One region of the Neobacillus terrisolis genome, then DNA from elsewhere that is predicted to be linked to it. Evidence: a T-box and tRNA genes for the amino acid it is inferred to sense, from the RefSeq annotation. Region 1 holds a T-box; the other holds one or more tRNA genes.

Region 1 (3,393 bases):
AATCGCTGGACTGGTTCTCATGCTCAATTCCGGAGCGAGCGTTGCCGGAAATTTGTTTGGAGGACTATTATTTGATCGAATAGGCGGATATCGTTCGATTCTGCTAGGAATTGGAACTACCGTATTGGCTCTTTTGGGACTGTCCGTCTGGAACGGATGGCCAGCTTATGTCATTTTCTTAATTATTGTCGGGTTCGGCTCAGGAATTGTTTTTCCATCCATGTATGCAATGGCTGGTTCTGTTTGGAAAGAAGGCGGACGCAGGGCTTTTAACGCGATTTATGTAGCCTCAAACCTTGGCGTGGCGATCGGCTCTGCCTTGGGAGGCATTGTTGCCGCCATTTCTTTTCAGTGGATTTTCATCGCTAATGCCCTCATGTATGTTATTTTTCTACTGATTGCTGTGTTTGGTTATAAAGGAATCAATACTTTGGCCGTAAACAAAAGCAATCGTATAATTGATAAAAAGAAAGTGGATAGCCGAACCCATTTATATGCCCTGTTGATTCTTTGTTTTGGCTATGCTCTCTTATGGGTTGGCTATTGTCAATGGCAGGCAACCATCGCTCCGTACACTCAGGAAATTGGAATTAGTTTAAAGCAATATACCTATCTTTGGACGATTAACGGGGCATTGATTGTATTAGGACAACCGCTTATGAACAAATTGGTTGTTCATCTTGCTAAAACAATCAAGTCACAAATCATTATTGGGACGATTGTGTTTGCGATTGCTTTTTATGTAGCATCGGAAGCTGAGCAGTTTAGCGCTTTTGCGGTGGCAATGATGATTATGACGATTGGAGAAATGTTGGTCTGGCCCGCCGTGCCTACTGTTGCAGACAAGCTGGCTCCGCTTGGAAGGGAAGGGTTTTTTCAAGGGATTGTAAACAGTGCTGCGACCGGGGGGAGGATGATTGGTCCGATTTTGGGTGGCATGCTTGTTGATTTTTATGGGATGGAAAGGCTGTTTATTGTTATGATTGTGTTATTTCTCCTTTCTTTATTCACTACCTTTATTTATGATAGAAAGCTAGTGGAAAAGCAGGAATTATCAGCACATGTGTCGTAAGTTTTGTCGAGAAAGAATAAATTAATTATCACCTATTTCACCATTCTTTCATAATATGAATATTACCTTTTTGATACAAATATAGTGCAGACTTGCATCAGGTAGGGAAATTTTATACAATAGGTTTAGTTTTATAAATCGACATGGACAAGGAGTAGTAATGTTAGTGAGCCTGAACTAGAGAGTTGACGATTGGTGCAAGTCAACCAGGCCCTTCATGAACTCGCCTTTGAGTCGCAAGTGTGAAAAAGTAGTAACTCTTGCCGTTTTCCGCGTTAAGGATTGTTTAAGTGAGTGTGCATACACTAATGTGGGTGGTACCGCGGGAGATATAATCAGACCTCTCGTCCCTATTATGGGATGAGGGGTTTTTTGTAATCATAGAAAAATAAAGTACATATGAAATAGGAGGAAAAACCATGAGCTTCAATCATCAGGAGATTGAAAAAAAGTGGCAAACGTATTGGGAAGAAAATAAAACCTTCAAAACAAGTGAAGAAAAAGGTAAGCGCAAGTTTTATGCTCTTGATATGTTCCCGTATCCATCTGGTGCCGGACTGCACGTCGGACACCCAGAGGGCTATACGGCGACAGATATTTTATCAAGATTAAAAAGAATGCAAGGCTATAACGTCCTGCATCCAATGGGCTGGGACGCATTTGGTCTTCCTGCGGAGCAATATGCGCTTGATACGGGGAATGACCCTGCTGAATTTACAAAGCAAAACATTGATAATTTCCGTCGCCAAATTAAATCGTTAGGATTCTCTTATGACTGGGATCGCGAAGTCAACACAACCGATCCAAACTATTATAAATGGACTCAGTGGATTTTCCTTCAATTATATAAGAATGGCTTGGCTTATATTGATGAAGTGGCTGTTAACTGGTGTCCTGCACTCGGTACGGTTTTAGCGAATGAAGAAGTTATTGACGGGAAAAGTGAGCGTGGCGGACATCCTGTTGAACGCCGCCCGATGAAGCAGTGGATGCTGCGAATCACGGCTTATGCGGATCGCCTGTTAGAGGACCTGGACGAAGTGGATTGGCCAGAAAGCATTAAGGAAATGCAGCGAAATTGGATTGGCCGCTCTGAAGGGGCCGAAGTTACGTTTGGAATCGATGGACACGAGGGCACATTTACCGTGTTCACGACAAGACCTGATACTTTGTTTGGAGCAACCTATGCTGTACTTGCTCCTGAGCATCCGTTAGTAAGTGTGATCACAACCGCTGAACAGAAGGAAGCAGTTGCTGCCTATTTTGAGCAAATTAAAAGCAAAAGTGATTTGGAACGGACTGATTTAGCCAAGGATAAAACAGGGGTATTTACCGGAGCATACGCCGTTAACCCTGTGAATGGAGCTAAAATGCCGATTTGGATTGCTGATTACGTGTTAATGAGCTATGGAACGGGAGCTATAATGGCTGTTCCAGCGCATGATGAACGCGATTATGAATTTGCTCAAAAGTTTGAGCTGCCAATCATCGAGGTTGTCGCTGGCGGAGATGTTGCAAAAGAGGCGTACACTGGCGATGGCGAGCATGTTAATTCCGAATTTTTAAATGGTATGAATAAGATAGATGGCATTAATGCGATGATCGCTTGGCTTGAAGAAAAAGGAATTGGTACAAAAAAGGTTACTTATCGTCTTCGTGACTGGCTATTTAGCCGCCAGCGTTATTGGGGTGAGCCGATTCCAATCATCCATTGGGAAGATGGCACAATGTCAGCGGTTCCTGAAGAACAGCTCCCATTAGTTCTTCCGAAAACAAAGGAAATTAAGCCTTCTGGTACCGGAGAATCTCCGCTTGCGAATATTGCAGATTGGGTTAATGTTGTAGATCCGGAAACTGGCAAAAAAGGACGCCGTGAGACAAATACGATGCCGCAGTGGGCTGGTAGCTGCTGGTACTATTTACGTTATATTGATCCGAAAAATAATGCTGCGCTAGCAGATGCCGCAAAATTGAATGAATGGCTACCGGTTGATATTTACATTGGCGGAGCGGAACATGCTGTTCTTCATTTATTGTATGCTCGCTTCTGGCACAAATTCTTATATGATATCGGAGTAGTGTCAACAAAAGAGCCATTCCAAAAGCTGTTTAACCAAGGAATGATTCTTGGTGAAAACAATGAAAAAATGAGTAAATCAAAGGGAAATGTTGTGAATCCTGATGATATTGTTACAAGCCACGGTGCTGATACATTGCGGTTGTATGAAATGTTCATGGGACCACTTGATGCCTCCATTGCTTGGTCCACAAATGGATTAGACGGTTCACGACGTTTCTTGGATCGGATCTGGCGTTTATTT
Region 2 (3,393 bases), on a different contig from region 1:
AGAAGCAATTTCACTAGCGTTTTGTTCCATGAGTTCATTGGCAGTGATGACATTGTACCGCTCTAGAACATTGGTTTCGCTAAAGGTTATTATCTCATCGAATTGCGGTAATTCTTCCGGAATATCGTTGATGATGAAATACTTCGTGTAATCGTAGTCCCAAGATTCTGTTACCGTTTGCTGGTAGGTTTGTTGATAATACTTGTTCGTCTGAATAGTATCCACAAGAGACGTCGGTGATGTCTGCTTCTGATAAGAACCAGCGATATAATTCCAGAGCTCCACATACGTGGTCCCGCCTTGATCGTACTGCAAGGAATAGTCCTGTTGATTTCTCACCCACTCCGGAACATGACCACTTGGATCGACCATATTTACCGGATTATTCATGACGTAGGCATAGCGGTTTAAGGATTGTGGGTTACTTAAATCCCCGATGACCGAATCCTCTGTAAGGAATCGACCAACCGTTGGGCTGTACCAACGAGCACTGTAGTCCATTAACCCAGCTACTGGATCGTAGTTTTTCCCCGTATACCCTGTCGCATTGTATGGTGCCGGCATATCTGTAAAGAGATTGCCGAAGGCATCGTAACGATAATTCATGACGGTATCGCCAACACGGTCGTCTATGCCTATGGCATTTCCTATAGCATCATAGTTATAGTACAGGAGACCGCCCCGCGTGCGAATGTTTCCTGCCCATCCAGAGGTTTTATCCCCGTGGAAGCCGAACATTTTACGAGAGCCTACTTGGCCGTTCGCCCAATAGTATTCTGCCAGAGGCTGGCCTTCTGGGCCGTATTCCTTCAACACATCCGATGTGGTCCCGTTATACATATAATGGGTCGTATCCATCGATAAAGCACCGTCAAGTTGTTTGTGTAGGCCAACTTTTGCACCGTTTCCATTATCAATGGCATTCCATCGACCGTTTCCATTGCCATTGTTTACATGTGATTTTAAATAATTCAAATCATAGGAAGTGGAAGTCCGGAACACTTTTCTTCCTAAGCATCATAATCGTATTCTACCTCTTGGCCATCCGAATAATAGACGCCTTTTAATCGATTATCTTCTGTGTATTTATACTTAACGGTACCTTGTTTACTATTTTTCTCGACAAGATTTCCGTTGGCATCATAGATGTACCCACTGTCACCAGCGCGGGTCATTTCGTTGGCAGCATTGTATTCGTAGGTTGTGACTTTGCCTCCCTATCTTTCAATGATTTATCTTTATTTTTTAAAATTGTAAGTTTAATAGTCAAATAATAACAAAAAAACCTATATTATATATATCGACCAAAATTTACAAAACTTTAGTTTCAATAAAAAATAGGTTTAAAAGACTATTGTCAAAAATGAAGCAAGGTAACACTAATCTTTTGACTATAGATGTTTTTAGTTAGCGTTATTACAGGGTTCTGGCTTTTCCTATGTCACGATACACAAAATAATAAACGGATGATTGAATCAGTGGCTATACAGTGAACTGCTATTTATCGATAAGAAAAACCGGGCAAAAACCGCCCGGCTCCTTTTTTGTTTAGCGAATATCGATATTATGTACTTTTTCCAATTGACTATTCTGCTTAAATTTCTCTACCACTTTTTTCACATGTAAACATTGGAGGAGTGAATATTTCGTTTAGATTGAACCACCTTCTTGGAAAAAATGAACAATTGTCACTTTATCTCCATAAACGAAAAATACCACAGTATCAAGGACCGTGGTAAATGAAAATATTATATTTATCAACTAAAAAAGACAGGAACAAATTGTCCTGTCTTTTTTTATACCGGTGGTCGGGGTCGAACCGACACTCCAGAAGGAACACGATTTTGAGTCGTGCGCGTCTGCCAATTCCGCCACACCGGCGCGGTATGAATTTTATGGTGCCGAGGACCGGAATCGAACCGGTACGGTAGTCACCTACCGCAGGATTTTAAGTCCTGTGCGTCTGCCAGTTCCGCCACCCCGGCGTTATATAACAGTTGAACATTGATGAAATAATGGAGGCGGCAACCGGATTCGAACCGGTGGTAAAGGTTTTGCAGACCTCTGCCTTACCACTTGGCTATGCCGCCATTAATAAATATTGGAGCGGAAGACGGGATTCGAACCCGCGACCCCCACCTTGGCAAGGTGGTGTTCTACCACTGAACTACTTCCGCGAAAATGGCTGGGCTAGCAGGATTCGAACCTACGAGTGACGGAGTCAAAGTCCGTTGCCTTACCGCTTGGCTATAGCCCAATAGTATTTGTTTTAAATGGGGCGACTGATGGGAATCGAACCCACGAATGTCGGAACCACAATCCGATGCGTTAACCACTTCGCCACAATCGCCATAAAATTTATTTTGGCAGGGGTAGTAGGAATCGAACCCACACCAAAGGTTTTGGAGACCTTCGTTCTACCTTTAAACTATACCCCTATAAAATGGTGGTGGGGGACGGATTCGAACCGCCGAACCCAAAGGGAGCGGATTTACAGTCCGCCGCGTTTAGCCACTTCGCTACCCCACCACATATTAAGTTAATTAATGGTGGCTCAGGACGGAATCGAACCGCCGACACAAGGATTTTCAGTCCTTTGCTCTACCGACTGAGCTACTGAGCCATAAATGGCGGTCCGGACGGGACTCGAACCCGCGACCTCCTGCGTGACAGGCAGGCATTCTAACCAACTGAACTACCGGACCATTTAATTGCGGGGGCAGGATTTGAACCTGCGACCTTCGGGTTATGAGCCCGACGAGCTACCGGGCTGCTCCACCCCGCGACGGTAAAAATAATATTAATTTAGAAATGGTGGAGGATGACGGGCTCGAACCGCCGACCCTCTGCTTGTAAGGCAGATGCTCTCCCAGCTGAGCTAATCCTCCACTGAATGGTGACCCCTACGGGATTCGAACCCGTGTTACCGCCGTGAAAGGGCGGTGTCTTAACCGCTTGACCAAGGGGCCAAAAATATAAAGTTAAATGGCGGAGAGCAAGGGATTTGAACCCTTGAGACAGGGTTACCCGCCTACACGATTTCCAATCGTGCTCCTTCGGCCACTCGGACAGCTCTCCAATTGGCTCCGCAGGTAGGACTCGAACCTACGACCGATCGGTTAACAGCCGATTGCTCTACCACTGAGCTACTGCGGAATAATAAAATTTGTAACAGCCCGGCAGCGTCCTACTCTCACAGGGGGAGAGCCCCCAACTACCATCGGCGCTGAGAAGCTTAACTTCCGTGTTCGGTATGGGAACGGGTGTGACCTTCTCGCTATCGCCACCAGACTATTTTCACAAGGACATTATTAATTATAATGGCTTTTGTGATTTTTGCAAGAGAAATTTTTCATTCTCTCAAAACTAGATAATGAAGAAGAAGTTGTAAAA

What was found. A T-box is a leader RNA that pairs with one kind of tRNA and senses whether it is charged. The one in region 1 lies ahead of leuS (leucine--tRNA ligase), so its partner is inferred to be a tRNA-Leu.
Region 2: it encodes a tRNA-Leu, which carries the amino acid that the T-box ahead of leuS (leucine--tRNA ligase) is inferred to sense. The anticodon was not compared.

The regions. Positions count from the first base shown of each region.
Region 1 is NZ_JBKFGH010000011.1:27,318-30,710, forward strand. It holds gene ACI48O_RS07415 (MDR family MFS transporter) at 1-1,072, shown strand, start outside; T-box leader at 1,208-1,427, shown strand; gene leuS (leucine--tRNA ligase) at 1,492-3,393, shown strand, end outside.
Region 2 is NZ_JBKFGH010000048.1:68-3,460, reverse strand. It holds gene ACI48O_RS22245 (RHS repeat-associated core domain-containing protein) at 1-606, opposite strand, end outside; gene ACI48O_RS22240 (hypothetical protein) at 1,011-1,175, opposite strand; tRNA gene ACI48O_RS22235 (tRNA-Leu) at 1,800-1,881, opposite strand; tRNA gene ACI48O_RS22230 (tRNA-Leu) at 1,897-1,985, opposite strand; tRNA gene ACI48O_RS22225 (tRNA-Cys) at 2,017-2,090, opposite strand; tRNA gene ACI48O_RS22220 (tRNA-Gly) at 2,103-2,177, opposite strand; tRNA gene ACI48O_RS22215 (tRNA-Gln) at 2,183-2,257, opposite strand; tRNA gene ACI48O_RS22210 (tRNA-His) at 2,275-2,350, opposite strand; tRNA gene ACI48O_RS22205 (tRNA-Trp) at 2,365-2,438, opposite strand; tRNA gene ACI48O_RS22200 (tRNA-Tyr) at 2,445-2,529, opposite strand; tRNA gene ACI48O_RS22195 (tRNA-Phe) at 2,548-2,623, opposite strand; tRNA gene ACI48O_RS22190 (tRNA-Asp) at 2,629-2,705, opposite strand; tRNA gene ACI48O_RS22185 (tRNA-Met) at 2,712-2,785, opposite strand; tRNA gene ACI48O_RS22180 (tRNA-Val) at 2,813-2,888, opposite strand; tRNA gene ACI48O_RS22175 (tRNA-Glu) at 2,895-2,969, opposite strand; tRNA gene ACI48O_RS22170 (tRNA-Ser) at 2,987-3,078, opposite strand; tRNA gene ACI48O_RS22165 (tRNA-Asn) at 3,082-3,156, opposite strand; rRNA gene rrf (5S ribosomal RNA) at 3,175-3,291, opposite strand.